3 regions of the Streptomyces sp. NPDC046862 genome follow, and region 2 is predicted to be linked to each of the others. Evidence: predicted binding sites of a transcription regulator. Region 2 holds the regulator's gene; each other region holds the start of a gene.
The links. Region 2 encodes HrcA, which represses chaperone genes, less so after heat shock. Its sites were predicted from a motif close to TTNGCACTCNGNNNNNCNGAGTGCNAA; they were not measured.
Positions count from the first base shown of each region.

Region 1 (9,795 bases), on a different contig from region 2:
GCCAGCACCACCGGGCAGCACCACCGGCCAGCGCTACCGGGCAGCCGCCCTGTCCAGCTGATCCAGCGTCGCCGCGACCGCGGGCACCTGGGCCAGGTCCGGCAGTGTCAGCGCCACGATCTCCCGGCGCACCGCGGGTTCCACCGCGACCATCCGCACCCCCTTGGGCCGTACCGACTCGATGGCCAGTTCCGGCAGCACCGCGACGCCGAGCCCCGCCCCCACCAGACCGACCACCGCCGGATAGTCGTCCGTCGCGAAGTCGATGCGCGGCGTGAAGCCGGCCCCCTCACAGATCTCGACGAGGTGCCCGCGACAACGAGGGCAGCCCGCGATCCACGGCTCCGAGGCGAGCGCCCCGATGGCGACGGACTCCGTACGGGCCAGGCGGTGCCCCTGCGGTACGAGCCCGACGAGCCGGTCGCGGAGCAGCGGACGCACGACCAGGTCGTCCCACTCCTCGGCGCCGGCCGCGCCCTCGTACCGGAAGGCGAGCGCGATGTCGCAGTCCCCCTGGCGCAGCTTGTCGACGGACGCGGGCGGCTCGGCCTCCTCGAGAGAGACGCGGGTCCCGGGATGCGCGGCGCGCAGCGCGGCGAGCGCCGTGGGCACGAGGGTGGAACTGCCACTGGGGAACGACACCAGACGCACGCGCCCGGCCCTGAGGCCGGCGATGGCGGCGACCTCCTCCTCGGCGGCCGTGAGTCCCGCGAGGATCCCGGCGGCGTGCCGGACCAGCGCCTCGCCCGCCTGCGTCAGCCGCATCCCGCGCCCGCTCCGGACGATCAGCGGCGTGCCCACCGAGGCCTCCAGGGCCTTCATCTGCTGGCTGACGGCGGGCTGGGTGCAGCCGAGTTCGCGCCCCGCCGCCGAGAAGGAGCCGGTGGCGGCGACGGCACGCAGGACACGGAGATGACGGGCCTCGATCACACCGTCGAGCATAAGCGAGCCTTGGGCAGCGAGCGGAATATTGCGTCGCCGCTTTGAGGTTCATCGCCTAGCGTGCCCGCATGAAGCTTCTGTCTCTGAACGTGGGACGCCCCAGGACCGTGGACCACCCGGATCTGCGGGGGCATGTGACCGGCATCGACAAGCAGCCGGTGGAGGGGCCGTTGCGGATCTCCGCGCCCGGTCCCAAGGGAGTGGGCGCCAGCGGGGTCGCCGGGGACGCCGTCTGCAACACGGAGCACCACGGCGGCGACGACCAGGCGGTGTACGCCTTCGCGCGCGAGGACCTCGACGGCTGGGAGCGGGAGCTGGGCCGCACCCTGCCGAGCGGCATGTTCGGCGAGAACCTCACCACCGAGGGCCTCGACGTGTCCGGCGCGCGGATCGGCGAGCGCTGGCGGATCGGCGCCGACGTGGTCCTGGAGGTCACCTCGGGCCGTATCCCCTGCCTCAACTTCCAGGTGCACCTCGGCGAGAAGGGCTGGGTCAGGCGCTTCACGCGGGAGGCCCGGACCGGCGCGTACCTGCGGGTCGTCGAGCCGGGCGAGATCCGGGCCGGCGATCCCGTCGAGATCGTCCACCGCCCGGACCACGAGGTGACGGCGGCCCTCCAGTTCCGGGCCGTCACCACGGAACGGGAGCTGCTGCCCCGGCTGCTGGCCGCGGGTGACGCGCTGCACCCGGAGGCGCGGAGGCTGGCGGAGAGGTACGTGGCGGAGCACGGCGGTGCCGTGTAGGCGGCGACAGGACGACGGCCGCGGGCGCCTCCGGGTGCGGCGCCGGGTGCGATCTTGATCGGTGCTGAGCAGGGAAGGGACAGGTGAAGGCCGGTACGAGGGGCGGATCCGCACAGTCCGGGTCACTAATCTTGCGCTATGACAACGGCTCTGATTACGGGATCGACCGCGGGTATCGGTGCCGCCTTCGCTCGACGGCTGGCGGCTGACGGTCACAACCTCGTCCTGGTGGCGCGCGACACGAAGCGGCTGCGCGAGCAGGCGACCGAGTTGCACGACCGGCACGGCATCGAGGCGGAGGTGCTGACGGCCGACCTGGCGACGGACGACGGCATCGAGGTGGTGGAGCGGCGGCTGGCCGACCGCAAGAACCCCGTCGACCTGCTGGTCAACAACGCGGGGTTCGGCAACAAGGGCGCCTACCTCGACGTGTCGATGGCCGACGAGCTGAAGATGCTCAAGGTGCACTGCGAGGCGGTGCTGCGGCTGACCTCCGCGGCGGCCGAGGGGATGCGGGAGCGGGGCCGGGGCGGGGTCGTCAACGTGGCGTCGGTGGCCGCGTTCCTGCCGCGGGGCACGTACGGCGCGTCCAAGGCGTGGGTCGTGCAGTTCACGCAGGGCGCGGCGCGCGATCTGGCGGGCAGCGGGGTACGGCTGATGGCGCTGGCCCCGGGGTTCGTGCGCACCGAGTTCCACGAGCGGGCCGGGATGGGCACGGACAACATCCCGGGCTGGATGTGGCTGGACGCCGACAAGCTGGTCACCGCGGCGCTGGCCGACCTGGCCCGCGGCAAGTCGCTGTCGATCCCGGACCCTCGGTACAAGGCGCTGATGGGTGTCGTGAAGGTGCTGCCGCGGGGGCTGCTCGGCGGGATCAGCTCGAAGACGGGGCGCAAGTACGGGCCCCAGTAGGCAGCCCCTCGCTCAGCTGGAGACCGAAGCAGAGGTGGCACCGCGTCCCCGGTGGGAAAATGGGGATGTCAGCCGGACCCAGGGGGGCTGGGAGGCGGTGTCATGACGTTCGTGCAGCTCATCGACTGCAAGACAAGCCGGTTCGACGAGATGAACCGGTTGCTGGACACATGGGTCGAGCAGACCAAAGGCAGGCGGACCGCGACGCACAGCATCGTCGCGAAGGACCGGGCCGACGCGTCACATCTCATCGAGATCGTGGAGTTCCCCTCGTACGAGGAGGCGATGCGGAACTCGAAGCTCCCGGAGACCAATCAGATCTTCCGGGACATGGTCGCGCTCTGCGACGAGACGCCCACCTTCACGGACCTGGACGTGGTGCGGGACGAGCAGCTCAACGCGGCGAACGTCCGCAGGCTCTTCGAGCTGGCGGCCACCAAGGGCGATCTGCCATCGCTCAACGACGTGTTCGCGGAGAACTACCACGACCACGACCCGGCCAACGAGCAGGACACCATCGGCCTGGACGCCATACGCAGGGACATACGGATGTGGCGGGAGGGCTTCGACTTCGAGTTCACCGTCGAGGACCAGGTGTCGCAGGGCGACCTGGTGAGTACCCGGTGGACCTGGAACGCGACCCACAAGGGCGAGTTCGTCGGGATCGCGCCCACGGGCAGGAAGGTGAGCATGACCGGCACCACGGTCTTCCGCTTCCAGGGGGACGGAAAGATCGTCGAGGGCTGGTGGAACTACGACCGGCTGGGGCTGATGGCCCAGCTCGGGGCGCTCGACGCGCTGGAGAAGTAGAGCGGTCCGGACGATCCGCGGATGCCCGGGAATGCGGGTAGCGGTCCTGGCAGGCCTGAGGCCCGGCACCCCCGAAGGGGCGCCGGGCCTCAGGACGACGTGCCGGGTGCGTCAGTGGGCGTGGCCGTGGCCCGCGGCGGCGGCCGGCTCCTCTTCTTCCTTCTTCTCGACGACCAGGGTCTCGGTCGTGAGGAGGAGGGAGGCGATGGAGGCGGCGTTCTCCAGGGCGGAGCGGGTGACCTTGACCGGGTCGATGACGCCGGCCTTGACCAGGTCGCCGTACTCGCCGGTCGCGGCGTTGAAGCCCTGGCCCTTGTCGAGCTCGGCGACCTTGGAGGTGATGACGTAGCCCTCCAGGCCGGCGTTCTCGGCGATCCAGCGCAGCGGCTCGACGACCGCGCGGCGGACGACGGCGACACCGGTGGCCTCGTCGCCCTCCTTGCCGAGCGAGCCCTCCAGGACCTTCGCGGCGTGGACGAGCGCGGAGCCACCACCGGAGACGATGCCCTCCTCGACCGCGGCGCGGGTCGCGGAGATGGCGTCCTCCAGACGGTGCTTCTTCTCCTTCAGCTCCACCTCGGTGGCGGCGCCGACCTTGATCACGCACACGCCGCCGGCCAGCTTCGCGAGGCGCTCCTGGAGCTTCTCGCGGTCCCAGTCGGAGTCCGTGGTCTCGATCTCGGCCTTGATCTGGCCGACGCGGCCGGTGACGTCCTCGGACTTGCCGCCGCCGTCGACGATGGTGGTGTCGTCCTTGGTGACCGTGACGCGGCGGGCGGTGCCCAGCACGTCCAGGCCGACCTGGTCGAGCTTGAGGCCGACCTCCTCGGCGACGACGGTGGCACCGGTGAGGGTGGCGATGTCGCCGAGCATGGCCTTGCGGCGGTCACCGAAGCCGGGGGCCTTGACCGCGACCGCGTTGAAGGTGCCGCGGATCTTGTTGACGACGAGGGTGGAGAGGGCCTCGCCCTCGACGTCCTCGGCGATGATCAGCAGCGGCTTCGAGGCGCCCGCCTGGATGACCTTCTCCAGCAGCGGCAGCAGGTCGGCGATCGAGGAGATCTTGCCCTGCGTGATGAGGATGTACGGGTCGTCCAGGACGGCCTCCATGCGCTCCTGGTCCGTCACGAAGTACGGCGACAGGTAGCCCTTGTCGAAGGCCATGCCCTCGGTGAAGTCCAGCTCCAGACCGAAGGTGTTGGACTCCTCGACGGTGATGACACCGTCCTTGCCGACCTTGTCCATCGCCTCGGCGATGAGCTCGCCGACCTGCTGGTCCTGGGCGGACAGCCCGGCGACGGCGGCGATGTCGGACTTCTCGTCGATCGGGCGGGCCGAGGCGAGCAGGTCCTCGGAGATCGCGGCGACGGCGGCGTCGATGCCCTTCTTCAGGGCGGCCGGGGAGGCACCGGCGGCGACGTTCTTCAGGCCCTCGCGCACGAGCGCCTGGGCGAGCACGGTGGCGGTGGTGGTGCCGTCACCCGCGATGTCGTTGGTCTTGGTCGCCACCTCCTTCACCAGCTGGGCGCCGAGGTTCTCGTACGGGTCCTCGACCTCGACCTCGCGGGCGATGGTCACACCGTCGTTGGTGATGGTGGGGGCGCCGAACTTCTTGTCGATGACGACGTTGCGGCCCTTGGGGCCGATCGTCACCTTGACCGTGTCGGCCAGCTTGTTGACGCCGCGCTCGAGGGCGCGACGGGCGTCCTCGTCGAACTTCAGGATCTTCGCCATGGGAGCGTTTGCCCTCTCGGAAATCTAGAGGTGCTAGAGGTCTTCTAGCGGTGAAAGAGCTGCGCCCCCGGCGCCCGGCTGATCAAACGACGGGGTGCCAGGGGCGCAGCTGTGAAAAGCAGGAACCGGGCGGTTCCGGGTGAAATTACTTCTCGATGATCGCGAGCACGTCGCGGGCCGAGAGGACGAGGTACTCCTCGCCGTTGTACTTCACCTCGGTGCCGCCGTACTTGCTGTAGAGCACCACGTCGCCGACGCTGACGTCGAGCGGAAGGCGGTTGCCGTCCTCGAAGCGGCCCGGGCCCACGGCCAGGACGACGCCCTCCTGGGGCTTCTCCTTCGCGGTGTCCGGGATGACCAGGCCAGAGGCCGTGGTCTGTTCGGCGTCGAGCGGCTGGACCACGATGCGGTCCTCGAGCGGCTTGATGGCAACCTTGGAGCTGGCGGTCGTCACGATCCGACCTCCCCCTTCGGAGATCTCACGGGGTTAACTGTCTGAGGTGGCGACCAGGTCGATCCGTCGTCGCGGGTGCCGGACCTGCCCGTCGCGTTGTTGGCACTCTCCCGAGGGGAGTGCCAGACCTGAGACTATGACCGCGATTAGCACTCGGTCAAGCGGAGTGCCAATTGCCTGCGGCGCGGCGTGGGTTTGTGGGTGCGTACGTGGGTGGTTCTGTGCCCGGAGATGTGGGCGCCGTCCCTGGGGGCTGCGCCCCCAGACCCCCGCTATCGGCCTTGCGGCCTCGTCCTCAAACGCCGGACGGGCTGGGTGAGCGCTGGACGGGCCGCGTCGGGTCTTTCCGGGCGGTGGCCCACAATGTCTTGGTGAACGACCTCTCCCCCACCGACTCCCTCGACTCCTTCGCCGCTCTCCTCACCCCCGAGGGCCTGGCCCTCCTCGGCGAGGTGCGGGGCACCGGTCCGGCGGCGGAGCTGGCCGTCGCGACCCGGCTGCGCCGCGATCATCCGGCCGCCCTCGTCTCGGCGGCCATCGCACAGGCCCGGCTGCGGCAGCGGGCGGCGGCGAAGTTCGGGGCCGAGGACGCGGAGCGGATGTTCTTCACGCCGAACGGCGTCGAGCAGTCCACGCGTGCGTCGGTGGCGACGTACCGGGCGGCCCGGTTCGCGGCGCTGGGCGTGGAGTCCGTCGCCGACCTGTGCTGCGGAGTCGGCGGCGACGCGATCGCCCTGGCCCGCGCCGGGATCCGGGTCCTGGCGGTCGACCGGGACCCGCTGACGGCCGCGGTGGCGCGGGCGAACGCGGCGGCGCTCGGCCTGTCCGACCTGATCGAGGTGCGGGAGGCCGATGTCACGGACGTGGACGTGGCCCCCTACGACGCGGTCTTCGTGGACCCGGCGCGGCGCGGTGGCCGGGGAAGGATCTTCGACCCGGAGGCGTACTCGCCGCCGCTGTCCTGGGCGGTCGGGGCGGCCCTGAAGGCTCCGCGCGCCGCTCTGAAGATCGCCCCCGGTGTGCCCCACGAGGCGATCCCCGCCGAGGCCGAGGCCGAGTGGATCTCGGACGGCGGGGACGTGAAGGAGGCCGTGCTGTGGTTCGGCACGGAGCCGGGGGCCGTGAAGGCCACCCTGCTGCCCGGACCGCGCACGCTGCTCGGCCGCGGGCTGCCGGATCCGACGGTGCGGCCGCCCGGGCCCTACCTGTACGAGCCCGACGGCGCCGTGATCCGCGCGCACCTGGTGGCCGAGGTGGCGGCCGGCCTCGACGGCGGGCTGCTCGACCCCCACATCGCCTACATCACCGCCGACAGCCTGCGCCCGACCCCGTACGCGACCGCCTACGAGATCACCGACCACCTCCCCTTCAACGTCAAGAAGCTGAAGGCGCTCGTGCGGGAGCGGGAGATCGGTGTGCTGACGGTCAAGAAGCGCGGCTCGGCCGTCGAGCCGGAGGAACTCCGCAGGAAGGTCAAGCCGCACGGCCCCCACTCGGCCACCGTCTTCCTGACCCGGATCGCGGACGCGCCGACGATGCTGATCGGCCGCCCGGTCTGACGCGGCTACGAGGCCTCCGCCGCGCGTCGCAGCAACAGCTCACGCTCCCGCTCGTTCCGGGTCAGCCCCGCGGCCCGTTCGAACTCCGTGCGGGCCTCCTTCGTGCGCCCCAGCCGCGCCAGCAGGTCCCCGCGGACACTCGGCAGCAGGTGGTAGTCCCGAAGCGTGGGTTCGGTGGCGAGGCGGTCGACGATCTCCAGGGCCGGGCCCGGCCCGTCGGCCATGGAGACGGCGACCGCGCGGTTCAGTTCGACGACCGGGGACGGGCTGCGGGCGGCGAGCAGGCCGTACAGGGTGGCGATGCGCGTCCAGTCGGTCTCCTCGTACGTGTACGCCTGGGCGTGGCACGCCGCGATGGCGGCCTGGAGGGCGTACGGGCCGGGGGCGCCCGCGGTGACGGCGTTCGCGCGGCCGAGCGCGGCGAAACCGCGGGCGATCAGCATCCTGTTCCAGCGGCGGCGGTCCTGGTCCCTCAGCAGCACCGGCTCACCGGACGGGCCGGTACGCGCGGCCGCCCGTGACTCCTGGAGCTCCAGGAGCGCCATCAGCCCGTGCGCCTCGGGCTCCTTGGGCATCAGCTGGGCGAGCACACGGGCGAGCCGGAGCGCGTCCTCGCACAGGGCCGGCCGCAGCCAGTCGTCACCGGCGGTGGCCGCGTAGCCCTCGTTGAAGATCAGGTAGATGACCTCGAGGACCGACCCCAGCCGGGCCTCCCGGTCCGGCCCGTACGGAACCTCGAAGGCCACCCCCTTGGCGGCCAGCGTCCGCTTGGCGCGCACGATGCGCTGGGCCACGGTCGCCTCGGGAGCGAGGAACGCGCGGGCGATCTCGACCGTGGTCAGGCCACCGAGGAGGCGGAGCGTGAGCGCGATGCGCGCCTCGGCGGACAGCACGGGGTGACAGGCCGTGAAGACCAGCCGGAGCAGGTCGTCGTCGATGTCGTCGGGATCGGAGGGCTCGTCGAGGTGGTACGGCGCGGAGGCGGAGAGGTCCCGGCCCATCTCCTCCAGCTTCCGGGCGTACCGCTCCCGGCGCCGTACGAGGTCGATGGCGCGGTGCTTGGCCGTGGCCATGAGCCAGGCGCCGGGGTTGTCCGGCACCCCGTCCCGCGGCCACTGCTCCAGCGCGGCGACCAGCGCGTCCTGCGCCAGTTCCTCCGCTATGCCGACGTCACGGACGATCCGGGCGACGCCGGCGATGACGCGTGGCGACTCGATCCGGAAGACGGCCTCGATGGCACCCGTGGCGGGTCCGGCGGTCTCGGCGGTCTCGACGGACTCGGTGATCTCGACGGAGTCGGCGGACCGGTGGGGCGAGGTGGGCTGTGGTGTCACAACCCACCATTCGACACCCGCACGGGCACCCAGGCCAAGGAACGGCCCGGTCAGCCCTCCTGGATCTCCCGGACCTCGCAGGTCACGGTCCACTCCGGCCCGTGCACCTTCACGAACCGCTTGGTCCACTCGAGCGCCTCGGCCATGTCCTTGCACTGCATGAGCGCGTAGCCGCCGACGACCTCCTTGGACTCCGTGAACGGCCCGTCGGTGACCGACACGTTCCCGCCCTCCCAGTGCACCCTCTTGCCCTGGACGGACGGCATCAGCCCGGCGGTGTCGAGCATGACCCCCGCCTTCGTGATCTCCTCCAGCAGCTCCCCCATCCGCTCCATCAGCTCGGGGCTCGGGCCCTCGGCGGGAGCGGTCGCCTCGTCGATCTGCACCAGCGACAGGTAGCGCGGCATGATGACTCCTCGGTGTGACGGCGGGGGCGTTTCCCCCGCCTCTCACCCTTGCGTCGAACGACGGACGCGCGGATCGACACGACCGCCGAGAAAATCGAGAAAAGTTCTCGGGCTACACCTCGCGCTTCTTCTCGCACTACTTCTGCGCTACGCGAGCTTCTCCCACAGCTCGCTCGCCTCCGGCTCGTCGGCCACCACCCGGTTGGGGTTCGAGGGGGCCCGCACCACCGGCATCATCACCGTCCTGACGTCGGCCGAGGTCAGGCTCCTCAGGCTCTGGCCGAGGCTCATCAGCTCGCTCAGGGAGTCCAGGCCCGTGTCCGTCGTCAGGCTGCCGGTGACCGCGTCGGCGACCCGGTAGAGCCTGGTGGGGCTGGTCAGCAGGTCCGTCGTGGACATCTGGTCCAGCAGGGCCTTCACCAGTTTCTGCTGCAGGCCTATGCGGCCCAGGTCGCTGCCGTCGCCGATGCCGTGGCGGGTGCGGGCGAGGGCCAGCGCCTTCTCGCCGTCCAGGTGGTGGGTACCGGCCTTCAGCTTCAGGTGGCTGTCCACGTCGTCGATGTCCTCGTCCGTCGTGACGGTCACCCCGCCCAGCGCGTCCACCAGCTTGGCGAAGCCCGAGAAGTCGATCTCGATGTAGTGGTCCATGCGGATGCCGGTCAGCGACTCGACCGTCTTCACCGCGCAGACCGGACCGCCCACGGAGTACGCGCTGTTGAACATGGTGTTGTACGCCACCGAGGTGGAGCCGCCCGAGGGCAAGGGGCAGGACGGGCGCGTGACCAGCGTGTCGCGCGGGATGCTCACCACCGTCGCCTCGGTGCGCCCCTCGTCGACGTGGACGACCATCGCCGTGTCGGACCGGGCACCGCCGCTGTCGCCGCCCCCGAGTTTCTTGTT
Region 1 is NZ_JBEYXP010000019.1:175,027-184,821, forward strand. Features, by position in the region: gene AB0959_RS22515 (LysR family transcriptional regulator) at 34-930, opposite strand; gene AB0959_RS22520 (MOSC domain-containing protein) at 1,011-1,685, shown strand; gene AB0959_RS22525 (SDR family oxidoreductase) at 1,824-2,597, shown strand; gene AB0959_RS22530 (ester cyclase) at 2,700-3,407, shown strand; gene groL (chaperonin GroEL) at 3,519-5,141, opposite strand; gene groES (co-chaperone GroES) at 5,287-5,595, opposite strand; gene AB0959_RS22545 (class I SAM-dependent methyltransferase) at 5,967-7,154, shown strand; gene AB0959_RS22550 (RNA polymerase sigma factor) at 7,160-8,440, opposite strand; gene AB0959_RS22555 (YciI family protein) at 8,539-8,895, opposite strand; gene AB0959_RS22560 (LCP family protein) at 9,043-9,795, opposite strand, start outside.
Region 1: groES (co-chaperone GroES) is a predicted target of HrcA. The motif match lies at 5,742-5,768, and genes of this name have one in related genera.

Region 2 (9,795 bases):
ACCGGATCTCCTTCGGCATGCAGAGCGCCCGGCAGCACGTGCTGCGGGTGCTGGACCGCACGCATACACCGGGGCGTCCGGAGGCCTGCGTCGCGGAGGCCCGGGCCGCCGGGTTCGAGCACGTCAACCTCGACCTGATCTACGGCACCCCCGGGGAGTCGGACGACGACTGGCGGGCCTCCCTGGACGCGGCGATCGGGGCGGGGCCGGACCATGTGTCGGCGTACGCGCTGATCGTCGAGGAGGGCACACAGCTCGCGCGGCGCATCCGGCGGGGTGAGGTGCCGATGACGGACGACGACGTCCACGCGGACCGGTACCTGATCGCCGAGAAGACGCTGTCGGCGGCGGGGTTCGAGTGGTACGAGGTCTCGAACTGGGCCACGTCCGTCCAGGGGCGCTGCCTCCACAACGAGCTGTACTGGCGTGGGGCCGACTGGTGGGGGGCCGGGCCCGGCGCCCACAGCCACGTCGGCGGGGTGCGGTGGTGGAACGTGAAGCATCCGGGGGCGTACGCGGGGGCGCTGGCGGCGGGCCGTTCTCCGGGGGCCGGGCGCGAGGTCCTCGCGGACGAGGACCGACGGGTGGAGCGGATTCTGCTGGAGCTGCGGTTGCGGGAGGGGTGTCCCTTGTCGCTCCTTCGGGAGGCGGGGCTCGGTGCGGCGCGTCGTTTTCTGTCCGAGGGGTTGCTGGAGGGCGGGGCGTTCGGGGAGGGGCGGGCCGTTCTGACGTTGCGGGGGCGGTTGCTGGCGGATGCGGTGGTGCGGGAGCTGGTGGACTGAGGGGTCCGTCGGGGGTGGGTGGGTTGGTGCGGCTGAGTGGGGGGCTGCTCGCGCTGTGCCCCGCGCCCCTGAAAGCCGCGCTGTGCCCCGCGGCTCCGAAAGCCGCGCCGTTCTCCGCGCTCCTAAGAACCGTGCGCCGGGGCCGTCACGAAGTCGATCAGTTCCTCCACCCGCCCCAGCAACTCCGGCTCGAGGTCCTTGTACGAGCGCACCGAGCCGAGGATCCGCTGCCACGCCTCCCCGGTGTTCGCCACGCGCCACCCCAGCGCCCGGCACACCCCCGTCTTCCAGTCCTGCCCGCGAGGGACCCGCGGCCACGCCTCGATCCCGACGGCCGCCGGCTTCACCGCCTCCCAGATGTCGATGTACGGGTGGCCCACCACCAGCGCGTGCTCGCTCGTCACCGACTCGGCGATCCGGGACTCCTTGCTGCCCGGCACCAGGTGGTCCACCAGGACCCCGAGGCGGGCGTCGGGGCCCGGCGCGAAGTCCGCGACGATCGACGGCAGGTCGTCCACGCCCTCCAGGTACTCCACGACCACGCCCTCGATGCGCAGGTCGTCTCCCCAGACCTTCTCGACGAGCTCGGCGTCGTGGCGGCCCTCCACGTAGATGCGTCCCGCGCGGGCCACGCGCGCGCGTGCGCCGGGGACGGCGACCGAGCCGGAGGCCGTACGGGTGGGGCGCGCCGGGGCGGACGACGGGCGTACGAGCGTGACCACCCGGCCCTCCACCAGGAAGCCCCGCAGCTCCATCGGGAACACCCGGTGCTTGCCGAAGCGGTCCTCCAGGGTCACCGTGCCCGCCTCGCAGCCGATCACCGCACCGCAGAAGCCGCTCCCGGGCTCCTCGACCACCAGCCCGGGCTCCGCCGGGACCTCCGGGACGGGCTTGGACCTCTTCCACGGCGGGGTCAGGTCCGGCGAGTACTGGCGCATTCGGATGACGATACGAGAACCAGCCGGGCGCGACTCACGACACGCCGAAGCTGCGTGCCAGCGCGTCCCTCTGCGCCCGGACGAACGCGGCGTCCACCGCCGCCCCGTGCCCCGGCACGTACACCGCGTCCTCGCCGCCGAGCGCCAGCAGCCGGTCCAGCGCCGCCGGCCAGTGCGCGGGGACGGCGTCCGGGCCCGCCTGGGGTTCGCCGGACTCCTCGACCAGGTCGCCGCAGAACACCACCTCGGGCGACATCGACGAGGCCGGCACCAGCACCACCAGGTCGTGCGCCGTGTGGCCGGGACCGACGTTCGCCAGGAGTACCTGCGAGCCGCCGCCCAGGTCCAGCGTCCACTCCCCGGAGACGTGGTGGCGGGGGCGGACGAGGTGGTCCGCGGCCTCGGCGGCCTCATCGGCGTCCAGGCCGTTGCGCACGGCGTCGGCGCGCAGATCCTCGCGTGAGCGTTCGCCGGTGAGGACCGTGTCCAGGCCCACCGCGCCGAAAACCTCCACTCCCGCGAAGGCCGCCGCGCCGAAGACATGGTCGAAGTGCGGGTGTGTCAGCGCGAGATGTGTCACATCGCGGAGACCTGTCACATCACCGCGATCCGTCACGCCGACGGGGCCCGCCCCATCGCCGTGCCCGCCCAGCAGGCTCCGCGCCTCGGCGCGCAACCGCGCGCCCTCCCGCAGACTCGACCCCGCGTCGATCATGAGGGCGCGGCCGTCACCGACGACCAGCCCGGCCGTGCAGTCCCAGACCGGGAGGCGGAGGCGCCCCACGTGCGGGGCGAGTTTCTCCCACCCGGCCTCTTCCCAAGTCACCGTCATACACCGACGCTAGCCCCAGGCCCCACCCCGGCACGACGACCGCTCGATGTGTCGGCGCTCCACGCGTACTCGCCGGTACGACATCACGGGACACGTTGGTACACGTCGGTACGACGGGCGTGGCCGCCCTTGCCGGGGCCGTACCCCGCCGCCGTACACTGGTGGGAATGCTGGCACTCACCTGCGGTGAGTGCCAGACGAGAGCCGCAAGGACGCGCGGGGACGCGCGAGGACGAATGCTCTGGAGGTGTGCGCGATGCTCAGCGAACGCAGGCTCGAAGTGCTGCGCGCCATCGTCCAGGACTACGTGGGCACCGAGGAGCCGGTCGGTTCCAAGGCGCTCACCGAGCGGCACAAGCTCGGGGTCTCGCCGGCCACCGTCCGCAACGACATGGCGGCTCTCGAGGAGGAGGGGTACATCGCCCAGCCGCACACCAGTGCCGGGCGCATCCCCACCGACAAGGGCTACCGCCTCTTCGTCGACAAGCTGGCCGCGGTGAAGCCGATGACCGCCCCGGAGCGGCGCGCCATCCACAACTTCCTGGAGGGCGCCGTCGACCTGGACGACGTCGTCGGCCGGACCGTACGCCTGCTGGCGCAGCTCACGCGGCAGGTCGCCGTCGTGCAGTACCCGTCGCTCACGCGGTCGACGGTGCGGCACGTGGAGCTGCTGTCGCTGGCGCCCGCGCGCCTGATGCTCGTGCTGATCACGGACACGGGCCGGGTGGAGCAGCGTATGGTCGACTGCCCCGCGCCGTTCGGGGAGACGTCGCTCGCGGATCTCCGCGCGCGGCTCAACAGCCGCGTGGCGGGCCGCCGCTTCGCGGACGTGCCGCGGCTCGTCGAGGACCTGCCCGAGGCCTTCGACCTGGAGGACCGCGGTACGGTCTCCACTGTGCTCTCCACCCTCCTGGAGACGCTCGTCGAGGAGAACGAGGAGCGGCTGATGATCGGCGGCACCGCCAATCTGACCCGCTTCGGACATGATTTCCCTCTCACGATCCGGCCGGTGCTCGAGGCGCTGGAGGAGCAGGTCGTTCTCCTCAAGTTGCTGGGCGAGGCGAAGGATCCGGGCGTGACCGTGCGCATCGGCCACGAGAACGCGCATGAGGGACTCAACTCCACGTCCGTGGTCTCGGTGGGCTACGGTTCGGGCGGCGAGGCAGTAGCAAAACTCGGCGTGGTCGGACCGACCCGCATGGACTATCCGGGAACGATGGGAGCAGTACGAGCGGTGGCACGTTACGTCGGACAGATCCTGGCGGAGTCGTAAGTGGCCACGGACTACTACGCCGTACTCGGCGTGCGCCGCGACGCTTCCCAGGAAGAGATCAAGAAGGCGTTCCGGAGGCTCGCGCGCGAGCTGCACCCGGACGTCAATCCCGATCCGAAGACGCAGGAGCGGTTCAAGGAGATCAACGCCGCGTACGAGGTGTTGTCGGACCCGCAGAAGAAGCAGGTCTACGACCTCGGCGGTGACCCGCTGTCCCAGGCGGGCGGCGGCGGCGCGGGCGGCTTCGGCGCCGGCGGGTTCGGGAACTTCTCGGACATCATGGACGCCTTCTTCGGTACGGCGTCCCAGCGCGGCCCACGGTCGCGCACCCGCCGCGGCCAGGACGCGATGATCCGGCTGGAGGTCGAGCTCGACGAGGCGGCCTTCGGCACGACGAAGGACATCCAGGTCGACACGGCCGTCGTCTGCACCACGTGCAGCGGCGAGGGCGCGGCCCCGGGCACGTCGGCCCAGACCTGTGACATGTGCCGCGGTCGCGGTGAGGTGTCCCAGGTCACCCGGTCCTTCCTGGGCCAGGTCATGACGTCCCGCCCCTGCCCGCAGTGCCAGGGCTTCGGCACGGTCGTCCCGAACCCGTGCCCGGAGTGCGCGGGCGACGGCCGTGTACGGTCCCGCCGCACGCTCACGGTGAAGATCCCGGCCGGTGTCGACAACGGCACGCGGATCCAGCTCGCGGGCGAGGGCGAGGTCGGCCCCGGCGGCGGGCCCGCCGGCGACCTGTACGTCGAGATCCACGAGCTGCCGCACTCCACCTTCCAGCGCCGTGGCGACGACCTGCACTGCACGGTCACCATCCCGATGACGGCGGCGTCCCTCGGTACGAAGGTCCCGCTGGAGACGCTCGACGGCATGGAGGAGGTCGACATCCGCCCGGGCACGCAGTCCGGTCAGTCGATCCCCCTGCACGGGCGCGGCGTCACCCACCTCAGGGGCGGCGGCCGGGGCGACCTCATCGTGCACGTCGAGGTCACGACCCCGACCAAGCTCGACCCCGAGCAGGAGCGCCTGCTGCGCGAGTTGGCGAAGCTGCGCGGCGAGGAACGCCCGACGGGACAGTTCCAGCCGGGGCAGCAGGGGTTGTTCTCCCGCCTGAAGGACGCGTTCAACGGGCGCTGACCGGGGTCCCCGGGTCCCCGGGGTCACCGTGGTCGGTGACCGCCGACGGCGACGGGCGCGGGACCTGCTCCTGCTCCCGTGCCCGTCGGACGCTTGCTGAGACTCTCGGGTGCCGTGGGCCGGTATGCCGGGTGGCTGGATCTCGTCCATGAACGCATCCCTCCGCCGCCCCTGACACGTGCCCATGTCCCTGGCCTATGCCAGGCGGAAGGCTGGATTCGGACCTTGTGGGGAGGACGTGGCAACATGCGTCCATGTCCTCCGCACTGACCGATCTCTTTCCCAGGCCGATCGTGCAGGCCCCCATGGCGGGCGGCGTCTCCGTGCCGCGGCTCGCCGCGGCCGTGTCCGAGGCCGGCGGGCTCGGCTTCCTCGCGGCCGGGTACAAAACGGCCGACGGCATGTACCAGGAGATCAAACAGCTGCGCGGACTCACGAGCCGCCCCTTCGGCGTGAACCTCTTCATGCCGCAGCCCGAGTACCCCGGTGCAAGCACCGGCTCCACTGGAGCGGCTGGCGCCGCACACCCTTCTGCGGCCGCCGTCGAGGTGTACGCCAACCAGCTCGCCGGTGAGGCCGCCTGGTACGACACCGAGCTGGGCGACCCCGACAGCGGGCGCGACGACGGCTACGACGCCAAGCTCGCCGTCCTCCTCGACAACCCGGTGCCGGTGGTCTCCTTCCACTTCGGCTGCCCCACCCCCGAGGTCCTCGCGTCCCTCGTCGCCAAGGGCACACTGACCCTCGTCTCGGTCACCACGGCCGACGAGGCGCTGGCCGTGGAGCGCGCCGGGGCCGACGCCGTGATCGTGCAGGGCGTGGAGGCGGGCGGGCACCAGGGCACCCACCGCGACGACCCCGAGCGGGACGGCGCCGGAATCGGCCTGCTCTCCCTCGTCGCCCAGGTCCGCGAGGCCGTCTCGCTGCCGGTCGTCGCGGCCGGCGGCATCATGCGGGGCAGCCAGATCGCCGCGGTCCTCGCCGCCGGGGCGTGCGCGGCACAGCTCGGCACGGCGTTCCTCGTGACCCCCGAGTCCGGCGCGAACGCCCTCCACAAGCAGGCGATGACCAACCCGCTGTTCGTCCGTACGGAGCTCACGCGCGCGTTCTCCGGACGCCCGGCGCGCGGACTGGTCAACCGCTTCATGCGAGAGCACGGCCCGTACGCCCCTGTCGCCTACCCCCAGGTCCACCACCTCACCTCCGGTCTGCGCAAGGCGGCGGCCAAGGCGGGCGACCCGCAGGGCATGGCGCTGTGGGCCGGGCAGGGCCACCGGCTGGCGCGGGAGCTGCCGGCGGGGCAGCTGGTGGAGGTGCTGGCGACGGAGCTGGCCTCCGCGCGGGCGGCGCTGTCCGGGTTCCCCGACGGGTCGGCGGGAGGCGGCGACCGGTGACCGCGCCGGTGTTCGTGGTCGACCAACTCGACGGTGCGGGGGCGGAGTTCGTCCTCGACGGTCCCGAGGGGCGGCACGCGGTGTCCGTGAAGCGGCTGCGGCCCGGTGAGGACGTGGTCCTCACGGACGGGCGCGGGCGGTGGACGGAAGGCGTCGTGAAGACGGCCGAGGGCAAGGACCGGCTGGTGGTCACGGACCTGCGGCCCGTGCGGGAGGAGCCGGCCGAGTCCCCCCGCATCACGGTCGTCCAGGCGTTGCCCAAGGGCGACCGGGGCGAGCTGGCCGTCGAGACGATGACCGAGACCGGGGTGGACGTGATCGTGCCCTGGGCGGCCTCGCGCTGCATCACGCAGTGGAAGGGCGAGCGGGGGCTGAAGGCGCTGGCCAAGTGGCGGTCCACCGCGCGTGAGGCCGGGAAGCAGTCGCGGCGGGTCCGCTTCCCGGAGGTCGCGGACGCGGTGACGACGAAGCAGGTCGCCGCGCTGCTCGCCGGGGCGGACTTCGCGGGTGTGCTGCACGAGTCCGGGGACGAGGCGCTGGCGGGCGTCGAGCTGCCCGCCGCCGGAGAGATCGTGCTGGTGGTGGGGCCCGAGGGCGGGGTGTCGCCGGAGGAGCTGTCGCTGTTCGCGGAGGCCGGGGCTCGGCCGTATCGCCTCGGTCGCAGTGTGCTGCGGACGTCGACGGCGGGGACGGCGGCGGTGGCGGTGTTGCTGGCGAGGACGGGGCGCTGGGCCTGACGGGGTTGTTTTTCGCCCCCGCCGCCCCTACCCGTCCCATCCTGTCCCTGGGGGCTGCGCCCCCAGACCCCCCGGGGGGTCTGGGGTGGGTTGGTTGGGTGCGAGTGGGTGGGGGCTGTTCGCGCAGTTCCCCGCGCCCCTGAAAGCCGTGCGGTTGCCCGCGCAACATCCAGCCTCTCCGGCGTTTGAGGAGCGGAGCGTGGCCGCATGCGGCCTACCGTGTTGCCGCCCGCGGTGGCAGTCTGCCGTCCATGGGGGCTATGACACGGGTGACACAACGGCTGGGTGGGCGGCGGGTTGTGCTGGCCCTGGGGCTCGGCGTGGGCGCCGTCGTGGGCGTCTCCGCCTGCGAGCCCGGCGGGTTGAACACCGCCGCCGTGGCGTTCACCACGGACCAGGCCGGCACCCGGGAGCTGGAGCGGCAGGGCGCGGACGTGCGGTGGCTCACCTGCACGGGGTCCTACGACGACAGCGGCGACAGGACCACCTCGCCCTCCGCCAGTGCCCACACCTTCGTGAACGTCGACTGCAAGGGCGAGACCGACGACGGAAAGGACATCAGCATCAAGGGAAAGGTGACTCGGGAGGTCAACGGCAAGTGCGTTCGCGGCGACCTCACCGCCAAGATCGCGGGCAAGGAGTGGTTCCAGGTGAACGTCCTGGGCAACTGCAACGCGTCCGGCACCACTCCCACTCCGCCCACCGGCGGCGACCGCCCCGGTGAGCCCGGCCCGACCGTCACCGTGACCAAGACCGTCTACTGCCAGTCGCATCCCACGTGCTGGCCCGAGGGCAAATGAGCCGAACCGGAACGAGCCGAACCAGAGTGAGCCGAACCGGAGTGATCCAAACCCCTCCCAAGAACGTCGGCCGCTGCCTAGAGTGAGCTGGTGACACAGCCTGCAGCCTCTGCATCTCCCGCGTATTTCCGGTTTCCGCACCTGCACGGCGAATCGGTCGCCTTCACCGCCGAGGACGACGTCTGGGTCGCGCCTCTCGACGGCGGCCGAGCCTGGCGGGTCAGCGCCGACAACGTCCCCGTCAACCATCCGCGCATCTCCCCGGACGGCACTACCGTCGCCTGGACCTCCACCCGCGACGGAGCCCCCGAGGTCCACATCGCCCCCATCGACGGCGGCCCGTCGAAGCGCCTGACGTACTGGGGGAGTTGGCGGACCCAGGTGCGCGGCTGGACACCCGACGGCAAGGTCCTCGCGCTCAGCACACAGGGCCAGGCCAGCCTCCGGCGCAGCTGGGCGCGTGCCGTCCCGCTCGACGGCGGACCGGCGACCACCCTGCCGTACGGGCCCGTCGGCCACGTCGCGTACGGGCCGAGCACCGTACTGCTGTCCGCGCCCATGGGACGCGAGGCCGCGTGGTGGAAGCGCTACCGCGGCGGCACGGCGGGCAAGCTGTGGATCGAGCGGGAGGGTGAGGACGGGGAGTTCGTACGGCTGCACGCCGACCTCGACGGGAACATCGAGTACCCCATGTGGGTGGGAGATCGGGTCGCCTTCCTCTCCGATCACGAAGGGGTCGGGGCCCTGTACTCGTCCCTCGCCGACGGGTCCGACCTGCGACGGCACACTCCTCATGGGGGCACCTCCCGCTCGAGCGAAGTCGAGAGTGGGGGAGGGTTCTACGCCCGGCACGCCGCCACCGACGGGACCCGCGTCGTGTACGCGTCCGCCGGTGAGCTGTGGCTCCTCGACGACCTGGACGGCGCCGAGCCGCGGCGGCTGGACATCCGGCTCGGCGGGCAGCGCGTCGACCTGCAGCCGCATCCCCTGAACGCGAGCCACTGGTTCGGGGCGGGCTCGCCCGACCACACCGGCCGGGGCAGCGCGATCTCCGTGCGCGGCGCCGTCCACTGGGTCACCCACCGCTCCGGCCCGACGCGCGCGCTCGCCGCCGAGCACGGTGTACGGGCCCGGCTGCCGATCACCTTCCGCGCGGACGGCGAGGAGTGGGTGGTGTGGGTGACGGACGCCGAGGGCGACGACGCCCTGGAGTTCGCCCCGGCGACGGGGGTCGCACCCGGCGCCACCCCGCGACGGCTCGCCGCCGGGCAGCTCGGGCGCGTGCTCGGGCTCGCCGTGGCTCCCGACGGAAGCCGGGCCGCCGTCGCCTCGCACGACGGCCGCGTCCTGCTCGTCGAGCGGGAGAGCGGTGAGGTGCGCGAGGTCGACCGCAGCGAGGACGGCGAGGTCTCCGGGCTGGTCTTCTCGCCCGACTCCGCCTGGCTCGCCTGGTCCCACCCCGGCCCGAGTCCCCTGCGTCAGCTCAAACTGGCCAACACCGCCGACCTCTCGGTGACCGAGGCGACGCCACTCCGCTTCCAGGACTACTCGCCCGCCTTCACGCTGGACGGCAAGCACCTGGCGTTCCTGTCGGCGCGCTCCTTCGACCCGGTCTACGACGAGCACGTCTTCGACCTGGCGTTCGTCGGCGGCTCACGTCCGCACCTCATCACGCTCGCCGCGACCACCCCGTCCCCCTTCGGGCCGCAGCGCCACGGCCGCCCCTTCGAGGCGCCCGACAAGGACGAGACCCCCGACAGTGAGGGCGCCCCCGCGACCCGTATCGACCTCGAAGGACTCGGCGACCGGATCGTGCCGTTCCCCGTCGAGGCCGCGCGCTACACGACGCTGCGGGCCGCCAAGGACGGCGTGCTGTGGCTGCGGCACCCGGTGCGCGGAGTG
Region 2 is NZ_JBEYXP010000005.1:253,196-262,990, reverse strand. Features, by position in the region: gene hemW (radical SAM family heme chaperone HemW) at 1-782, shown strand, start outside; gene AB0959_RS07990 (DUF3097 domain-containing protein) at 905-1,720, opposite strand; gene AB0959_RS07985 (MBL fold metallo-hydrolase) at 1,755-2,552, opposite strand; gene hrcA (heat-inducible transcriptional repressor HrcA) at 2,809-3,825, shown strand; gene dnaJ (molecular chaperone DnaJ) at 3,826-4,962, shown strand; gene AB0959_RS07970 (nitronate monooxygenase) at 5,217-6,356, shown strand; gene AB0959_RS07965 (16S rRNA (uracil(1498)-N(3))-methyltransferase) at 6,353-7,093, shown strand; gene AB0959_RS07960 (hypothetical protein) at 7,345-7,893, shown strand; gene AB0959_RS07955 (S41 family peptidase) at 7,984-9,795, shown strand, end outside.

Region 3 (9,795 bases), on a different contig from region 2:
TGATCAAGCTCGGGCTCGTCGAGGACAAGCCGTACAAGATCTTCGGTGCGCAGGCCGAGGGCTGCTCGCCGGTGTCCGTCGCCTACAAGGCCGGTCACGACGTCGTCCGGCCGCAGAAGCCGGACACCATCGCCAAGTCGCTCGCCATCGGCAACCCGGCGGACGGTCCGTACGTTCTCGACATCGCCCGGCGGACGGGCGGCGCCGTGGAGGACGTGACGGATGAGCAGATCGTGGACGCGATCAAGCTGCTCGCGCGGACGGAGGGCATCTTCGCGGAGACCGCCGGTGGTGTGACCGTCGGTGTCACGAAGAAGCTGATCGAGAACGGTGTGCTGGACCCGGCCCTGACCACGGTCGTCCTCAACACCGGTGACGGTCTCAAGACGCTGGACGCCGTTGCCGGTACGGGGGTGACGGCGACCATTCGTCCCAACCTGGACTCGTTCCGTGAGGCCGGCCTCGCGTAAGTTTTCATGCTGCGGGCCGGTGGGGGCTGGTCGCGCAGTGCCTCGCGCCCCTTTCGGGGCGCGCCCCCCTCAGCCACAGCAGTACCCCACCGGGAGGTCCCACCCCATGAGCGTCAACGTCCGCATCCCCACCATCCTGCGTACCTACACCGGCGGTCAGGCCGAGGTGGCTGCCGAGGGGGCGACCCTCGCCGAGGTCATCGCCGACCTGGAGAAGAACCACACCGGTATCGCGGCCCGGGTCCTGGACGACCAGGGCAAGCTGCGCAGGTTCGTGAACGTGTACGTGAACGACGACGACGTCCGCTTCGAGCAGGGGCTGGAGACGGCGACCCCGGACGGGGCCGGCGTGTCCATCATTCCGGCCGTCGCCGGCGGCTGAGAGAACCGGTTGACCGACCGATTATTACCTTCGGTAACATTGGTTACCGAGAGTTCATCGAATGGCCCCCTCCGTGAGAGAAGCGGAGGGGGCCATTCTCTATGGTTGAGCACGGTACAGTTGGGGAACCCGGTTCGATTCACGCTCCCGATTCCCGCCGGGTGCATATGAGTTCTTGCCGCGCGCCCGCTATGAAGTAGCCAAAGTGGGCGAGGCTTTTGCGCCTTATGTTCCTTTTATGGGGCCCGACTTGCCCCGAATTCGGGCGAATTCTCCGTACATTCCCGACCGGTCGTGTCCAGATTTCTCGTCCGATTGACCTGTTGCAGACGGCAGTTGGACAGATACATTCAGCCGCGGTCGACGCGTTCCGGCGCACACCCCCAACCGTTGGGGGGTGAGGTCTGACCCGGATCCGCGAAGTGTGGGTCTGCGCAAGGGCCAGTAATAGGGGAGTTAGGCATGGCTCAGGGCACCGTCAAGTGGTTCAACGCGGAGAAGGGGTACGGCTTCATCGCGGTCGACGGTGGTGCGGATGTATTCGTCCACTACAGCGCTATCCAGATGGACGGTTACCGCACCCTGGAGGAGGGCCAGCGGGTCGAGTTCGAGATCTCGCAGGGTCAGAAGGGGCCGCAGGCGGACATGGTCCGGCTGGCGACCGGCTGAAGCACGCGCCGACTGAAACAGCAGCGACGCACTTCGTTTTTCTTCGAAGGGCTCGTGCCTTATGGGGAGTTGATCCCCTGGGTACGGGCCCTTCGGCCTGTCCGGGGTCGTGGGGCCGGTCGTGGACGGAGGGGTGGGTGGAGGGGTGGGCGCACGCGGGCGCACGGGTGCGTTCACCTGCGGATCATCCTCAGGCGCTTGCGCCCACCCGTCACCCGACCACCGCCCCTCAAGGAGCTCGCTACGCGAGCGCACCTTGCACTCGGGTGGGTCGAGTGCTAATCATTGGCGTTAGCACTCTGAAGGTGAGAGTGACAACGAAGGACCGGGTCGGTGAGGCCCGCAGGTCAAGTGGGGCAAGGAACCACGAGGCCCGCGAGCCGTCCGTCGCGGGCGCGGGCGCGGTCCGAAGGAATCACCCCCAGTCCTGGAGGGACCACTTCACATGGCCAAGATCATCGCGTTCGACGAGGAGGCACGGCGCGGCCTCGAGCGCGGCATGAACCAGCTCGCGGACGCCGTCAAGGTGACGCTCGGCCCCAAGGGTCGCAACGTCGTCCTCGAGAAGAAGTGGGGCGCCCCCACGATCACCAACGATGGTGTGTCCATCGCCAAGGAGATCGAGCTCGAGGACCCGTACGAGAAGATCGGCGCCGAGCTGGTCAAGGAAGTCGCCAAGAAGACGGACGACGTCGCCGGTGACGGTACGACCACCGCGACCGTTCTCGCCCAGGCCCTGGTCAAGGAGGGCCTGCGCAACGTAGCCGCCGGCGCCAACCCCATGGCCCTCAAGCGCGGCATCGAGAAGGCCGTCGAGGCCGTCTCCGGTGCGCTGCTCGAGCAGGCGAAGGATGTCGAGACCAAGGAGCAGATCGCCTCCACGGCCTCCATCTCCGCCGCCGACACCCAGATCGGCGAGCTCATCGCCGAGGCGATGGACAAGGTCGGCAAGGAAGGCGTCATCACCGTCGAGGAGTCCCAGACCTTCGGTCTGGAGCTGGAGCTCACCGAGGGTATGCGCTTCGACAAGGGCTACATCTCGGCGTACTTCGCCACCGACATGGAGCGTATGGAGGCGTCGCTCGACGACCCGTACATCCTGATCGCCAACTCCAAGATCGGCTCCGTCAAGGACCTGCTCCCGCTCCTGGAGAAGGTCATGCAGTCGGGCAAGCCGCTGCTGATCATCGCCGAGGACGTCGAGGGCGAGGCCCTGTCGACCCTGGTCGTCAACAAGATCCGTGGCACCTTCAAGTCCGTCGCCGTCAAGGCCCCGGGCTTCGGTGACCGCCGCAAGGCCATGCTCGGCGACATCGCCATCCTCACGGGCGGCGAGGTCATCTCCGAGGAGGTCGGCCTCAAGCTGGAGAACGCCACCCTCGACCTGCTGGGCAAGGCCCGCAAGGTGGTCATCACCAAGGACGAGACCACCATCGTCGACGGCGCCGGCTCCTCCGACCAGGTCAACGGCCGGGTGAACCAGATCCGCGCCGAGATCGAGAACAGCGACTCCGACTACGACCGCGAGAAGCTGCAGGAGCGCCTGGCGAAGCTCGCCGGCGGTGTCGCGGTCATCAAGGCCGGTGCCGCCACCGAGGTCGAGCTCAAGGAGCGCAAGCACCGCATCGAGGACGCCGTCCGCAACGCGAAGGCGGCCGTCGAGGAGGGCATCGTCGCCGGCGGTGGCGTGGCCCTGCTGCAGGCCTCCCAGGTCTTCGAGAAGCTGGAGCTCGAGGGTGACGAGGCGACCGGCGCCAACGCCGTGAAGCTCGCGCTCGAGGCCCCGCTCAAGCAGATCGCCGTGAACGGTGGTCTCGAGGGTGGCGTCGTCGTGGAGAAGGTCCGCAACCTCCAGGTCGGCCACGGCCTGAACGCCGCGACCGGTGAGTACGTCGACATGATCGCCGAGGGCATCATCGACCCGGCCAAGGTGACGCGCTCCGCGCTGCAGAACGCCGCGTCGATCGCCGCGCTGTTCCTCACCACCGAGGCCGTCATCGCCGACAAGCCGGAGAAGGCCGCCGCGCCCGCCGGTGGCGGCATGCCGGGCGGTGACATGGACTTCTGATCCGGTTATCCGGATCGGCTCCGTCCGTCCAGTACCGAGGGCGGCACTCCCTGGAGACAGGGGGTGCCGCCCTCGGGCGTGTCCGGGCTCACAGTCCAGGAGGTGGCGGTTGCGGAATGGGGTGACGCCAGGGGCGGTTGTTCTGACGGACGGTCAATGCGCATACACATACCGCCCGGAATGCGCATGCCGTGCACCCCTTCTCGACGTCCCCGATCTCTCCGAGGAGCTTCACCGTGACACTGGCCGCCTCCACCTCCCGAGCCGCCGAGATCCTGTCCCGGCCCGTCTCGATCAACGGGCTGACCGTGCCCAACCGGATCGCGATGGCGCCCATGACCCGGATGTTCTCGCCCGGAGGCATCCCCGGGGAGAACGTGGTGTCGTACTACGCGCGCCGCGCCGCCGCGGGCGTCGGGCTGATCGTCACCGAAGGCACGTACGTCGGCCACGAGTCGGCCGGGCAGAGCGACAGCGTCCCGCGCTTCCACGGCGAGGAGCAGCTCGCCGGCTGGGCGAAGGTCGCGGACGCGGTGCACGCGGCGGGCGGGACGATCGTGCCGCAGCTGTGGCACATCGGCATGGTGCGCAAGGCGGGCGAGCCCCCCTTCGCGGACGCCCCTGCGGTCGGCCCCTCCGGCCTGCGCCTCGACGGCACGCCCGGCACCGGCAAGGAGATGACGCAAGCGGACCTGGACGACGTCATCGCCGCCTTCGCCAAGTCCGCGGCCGACGCCGAGCGCATCGGCTTCGACGGCGTCGAACTGCACGGCGCCCACGGCTACCTGATCGACCAGTTCCTGTGGAAGGGGACCAACCGCCGCACCGACGCCTACGGCGGCGACCTCGTGGCGCGTACGAAGTTCGCGGCGGAGATCGCGGCGGCGGTACGGGACTCCGTGTCCCCGGACTTCCCCGTCATCTTCCGCTACTCGCAGTGGAAGCAGGAGGCGTACGACGCGAAGCTCGCCGAGACGCCGGAGGAGCTGGAGGCGCTGCTGACCCCGCTGGCCGCGGCCGGTGTGGACGCCTTCCACGCCTCCACGCGCCGCTACTGGCTCCCCGAGTTCGACGGCTCGGACCTCAACCTCGCGGGCTGGACCAAGAAGCTCACCGGCAAGCCCACCATCAGCGTCGGCTCGGTCGGCCTGGACGGCGAGTTCCTGCGCGCGTTCGCCGGTGAGGGCTCGACGGTCCGGGGCATCGACGACCTGCTGGACCGTATCGAGGCCGAGGAGTTCGACCTGGTCGCCATCGGTCGCGCCCTGCTCCAGGACCCGGAGTGGGCGGCGAAGGTGCTGGCGGGCCGCTTCGACGAGCTGGCGCCGTACGACGCGGCGTCGCTGAAGTCGCTGAGCTGAACTCCTCAGCTGAGCTGCTGGGGTGAACTCCTGAGCTGAGCTGCTGGGGTGAACTCCTGAGCTGAGCTCCTCAGCTGAGCTCCTGAGCTGAACTTCTGCGCTCAAGTCCTCAGCCGCCCGGCCCAGCCGAACTCCTCGGCTGGGCCGGGCGGCGGGAGCGGACTCAGGGTGTCCGCTTCTGCCGCTGGATGTACTCCTTGGCCTGCCGCACCTCCCCCTGGACGTCGGCGGTCAGCGGCCGTCGCAGCAGCGGTGTCGCGAGCCAGCTCAACGGGGGCCGGAACCGGAAGTTGAGGGTGCGGACGAGGCGGGTCCCGCCCTCGACCGGCGTGCACACGAAGCTGGCGTCGAAGTCCGACGCCAGCTTCGTCAGGCGGTTGGCAGGTGGCGGGGCGAGTTCGATGTCGACGCGGTGACCCGGGGTCAGCCGCGCCCGCGCCACTGTCTTCGGCGCCGGGAGGCCGACCAGTCTGGGCCGGAACGCGAACTCCAGAAGGTCCCCTTCGCGCCGGGTCCACAGCACGGGGCGGAGCTTGCGGTCCACCAGCGCGTACCGCTCGACGTCCATCACGAAGTCGAGCAACTCGTCGGGCGTACACGGAAAGATCTCGGTGACTTCGACCGTGAGCATGCGTTCACGCTAGTGGCCCTCACCGCGATCGTGAACAGCCGCAGGCGGTCTGTTCCCTGACTCTCCTGTCTCCCCTCCGACTTAATTCGATCGCCGGAGGCGGGAGCACCGGGATACCGTGAGCGGACTCCGGCGCCACGCTCCCCAGAACGACGCCGCAGAACGGGAGCGGGCGGGCGCGCACACGGTTCATCGGCCGGTGCGTGACCCAAGGAGGGGCGGCAGCGACTTCCGCATGCCCTTCGCCTCTCTCAGGAGTTCCGCCGTGAACATCGGCCTCGGCCTTCCCATCGACAACCCCAACGCCCTGCTGACCTGGGCCCGTCAAGCCGACGCGAGCCCCTTCACCACCCTCGGGCTGCTCGACCGCGTCGTCTACGACAACCCCGAACCCCTGGTGACCCTGGCCGTCCTCGCCGGGGCGACCACCCGCGTCCGCGTCCAGACCGAAGTCCTGCTCGCCCCGCACCACAACACCGCGATCCTCGCCAAGCAGACCGCCACGCTCGACCGTCTCTCGGGCGGCCGCTTCACCCTCGGCATCGGCGTCGGCGGGCGGGAGGACGACTGCCGGGTCACGGGCACCGACCTACGGCGCCGAGGCCGTCGCCTCGACGAACAGATGGAGTCGTTGCGCTGGACCTGGGCGGGCCGGCCCTACGCGGAGGGCGTCGGTCCCATCGGCCCCCTGCCCGCCACCCCCGGCGGCCCCGAGGTCCTCTTCGGCGGCTTCGCTCCCGCAGCGCTCGAACGCGTCGCACGCTGGGGCGACGGTTTCCTCGGCGCGGCCCTGCCTCCGGCACACATGGACCGGCTCTTCCGCGACGTGGAGAAGGCCTGGCAGAAGCACGAACGGCCGGGACGGCCCCGGCTGGTCGCCCAGGCCAACGTCGCGGTGGGCGAGTCGTCGATGATCGACGACGCCCGCGCCAACCTCCTGCGCTACTACGCCTTCACGGGCCGCGCGGACTACATGGCCGACGGCCTGCTCACGAGCGCGGAGGCGGTTCGGGACACCGTCGCCGGGTTCGCCGGGATCGGGGCGGACGAAGTGATCCTGTACTGCTGGTCCTCGGACGTGGACCAGGTCGCGCGGCTGGCGGATGTGGTGTTCGGGTAGGCGCTGAGCCGCCCACGACGTGCGGGGGCGGCCCGTCGGCGTGGTCCTCCGGTGGTGGACGGCGGCCCGTCGGCGTGTCCTCCTCTGGTGGACTGGCCGTATGACCGAGCTGAAGCACCGCCTCCTCCAGGCCCTGCACCGCTTCAACGCCGCGCACCCCTGGGACCACAACGCGCACTACCACCGCTGGATCCTGCGCCAGTTGCCGCGGCGCTTCGATCGGGCGCTGGATGTCGGGTGCGGGAGTGGCGATCTGGCGCGGCTGCTGGCGGGGAGGGCACGGGAGGTGCACGGGATCGACGCCGATCCGGGGATCGTGGAGCGGGCGCGGGAGTTGACTCCGTCGGGCTCCTCGGCTGCTCCCGTGGCCTTCAGCGTGGCGGACGCGCTGGACGGGGGGCCTGGCGGGTCGTACGACGTCATCACCTGCGTTGCCGTGCTCCACCACCTGCCGCTGAGTGAGACGCTCACGCGCTTCCGGGGACAACTGAGGCCTGGTGGAACGCTGGTGGTGGTCGGTCTGGCTCGTGAGGAGAGCTTCGTGGACCATCTGCTCAGCCTCGCCTCCGTTCCGGCGAACGCCGTCGTCGGTTGGGTCAAGAGCAGGGGGCGTGCGGTGGCGCGGCCGGTCTCGATGACCGCCGTGACGCGGGCGGCGGAGACGGGCTTCGGTGACATCGTCCGGGAGGCGCGGCGTGTGCTGCCCGGCGCTCGGCTTCGGCGCCGGATGTTCTGGCGGTACACGCTCGTCTGGCGCGCACAAGATTTACGCCAAAATTGCTGACAATTTTGTGGGCGATTAGCGCGGTTCGCAGGTGGGGAGGGCGGAACGGAGGTGGTCGGGCCAGCTGGGGCGGGTGGCCGGTTCCCCGCGCTGTCGCCGGGACACAAAGGAGGTCTTAAGAAACGGCTGGTGCACTGGCGGCGTGCCCGCGTCCAGCGGGGCCGCGCCCAACTGCGCACGAGCAAACGGTTGTTGTCCGGCTGCTCGAACGAGTCGCGAAGACAGGAGACGTGAAGTGAAGCGTAGGACAGTGGTCATGGGGCTCAGCGCGACCGCAGCGATACCGGCGGTCGGATTCGCCTCCGGCGCACGCGCGGCGAGCCGGGCGTCCTCGGAGTCCTCGGCGTCCCCGGACCCGTCCCTGGTCTTCGACCCCGACGCCTACACCGAGCTGACCATCGGCATCACCGACACCGAGGGCACCGCCCACGAGGTCGTCTACCACTTCCACAAGGTCGCCTCCTACGTGGCGAACCCGGTCGACGCGACCTACCAGTCCCTCAACGTCAGCGTCCCCGTGAAGATCGACGGCACGGCTGTCGACGCCTCCGGCGCCCCCATCCTCTTCGCCAACTCCGTCGGCGGATACATGCCGTCGAGCGTCGCGAACAACACCGGGATCACGGCCTCGGGCATGGGCGGCGGGACGAGCCGGCAGGCGCTCGCCCTCGCCGCCGGGTACGTCGTCGTCGAGCCGGGAGCCCGTGGCCGTACCCTCGTCGACTCGTCCGGCGTGTACTACGGCACCGCGCCGGCGGCCATCGTCGACCTCAAGGCCGCCGTACGGTACGTGAAGTTCAACAAGGGCCGGATACCGGGGAACGTGAACCGGATCGTCTCCTCCGGCGTCAGCGCGGGCGGCGCCCTGTCGTCACTGCTCGGCGCGTCGGGCGACAGCCCGCTGTACCGCCCCTACCTGGAGGAGATCGGCGCGGCCGAAGCGAGCGACGCCATCTTCGCGACGGGCGCCTGGTGCCCCATCACCGACCTGGAGCACGCCGACATGGCGTACGAGTGGTGCTGGGGAACCAACCCGCTGGGCAGCGGCGCGCAGGTCGACCAGACGATCTCCAAGGAGCTGAGGACCGCGTACGGCGACCACCTCGCCTCCCTCAAACTGCGGGCGAAGGGCTTCGGAGCCCTCACCGCCCGCAACCTGGACGACTATCTGCTGAAGACCCACATGGAGCCGTCGGCGACCCGGTACCTCGCGACCCTGTCGGACGCGGACCGCGAGACGTACCTGGCGGCCCACACCTTCATCACCTGGTCCGGCGGCCGGGCGAGCTTCTCCTGGGCCGACTTCCTCACCCACGTCGGCGCGCGCAAGAAGAACGCCCCGTCCTTCGACGCCTTCGACCTCTCCACCCCCGAGAACAACCTCTACGGCACGGGGACGACGAAGGCCCGCCACTTCACCCTCTACAGCCTCCGCCACGAGGGCGGCAGCGGCGCGCGCCTCGACGAGGACGTCCCCGCCAAGCTCCACCTCATGAACCCGATGTACCACCTCGTCGACAAGGTCAACGGCAACCGGGCCAGGCACTGGTGGATCCGCCTCGGCACGAAGGACACCGACACCTCGCACACGGTCGCCGGCAACCTCGCCGCCCGCCTGACCGGCCTGGGCGACGACGTCAACACCCTCTACTACTGGGACGCCGGACACGGCGCCGACCAGGACCCGGGCGACTTCATCCGGTGGATCGCGTCGGTGACGGGCCACCGGGGCGGGAGGTAGCTCCGGCGCCCGGCGGAGAACAACTGACGAAGCGCATCATGTCCCGTGGACAAGGCCGCAGTTGGGTGTCGGACCGTGAACGTCGAGCTCAGTCCCATCCCGCGTCGTCGGGCGTGCCGCGCGCCAGTTCCGCCAGCACGTCGAGGGCATGGGCAAGGGTGTCGGTGGGCGGGGCGGAGAGCGCGAGTCGTACGGCGTTGGGCGCGTGGCCCGGCCCGACGGCGAACGCCCCGGCGGGCGTGACCGAGATGCCCCTCCGCGCGGCGGCGGCGACGAAGGTTTCGGCCCGCCAGGGTTCCGGCAGTTCCCACCAGCAGTGATAGGCGGACGGATCCGCGCGCACCCGGAATCCCGCCAGCCGTTCGGCGGCGATCCGCTGACGAACGGCCGCGTCTTGGCGCTTGGTGCGCTCGATCTCGGCGGCGGTGCCGTCGCGGATCCACTGCGTGGCCGCGTCGAGGGCGAAGCGCGATGCCATCCACGTTCCTGAGCGGAGGGCGGAGGCGACCCTGGCCGTGAGATCCGCGGGCGTCACCAGGAAACCGAGCGTGAGGCCCGGGGCCAACCGC
Region 3 is NZ_JBEYXP010000009.1:253,503-263,297, reverse strand. Features, by position in the region: gene thrC (threonine synthase) at 1-470, shown strand, start outside; gene AB0959_RS13075 (MoaD/ThiS family protein) at 577-852, shown strand; gene AB0959_RS13070 (cold-shock protein) at 1,315-1,521, shown strand; gene groL (chaperonin GroEL) at 1,967-3,589, shown strand; gene AB0959_RS13060 (NADH:flavin oxidoreductase) at 3,826-4,950, shown strand; gene AB0959_RS13055 (SRPBCC family protein) at 5,114-5,581, opposite strand; gene AB0959_RS13050 (LLM class flavin-dependent oxidoreductase) at 5,847-6,701, shown strand; gene AB0959_RS13045 (class I SAM-dependent methyltransferase) at 6,802-7,485, shown strand; gene AB0959_RS13040 (subtype B tannase) at 7,742-9,226, shown strand; gene AB0959_RS13035 (PLP-dependent aminotransferase family protein) at 9,315-9,795, opposite strand, start outside.
Region 3: groL (chaperonin GroEL) is a predicted target of HrcA. The motif match lies at 1,777-1,803, and genes of this name have one in related genera.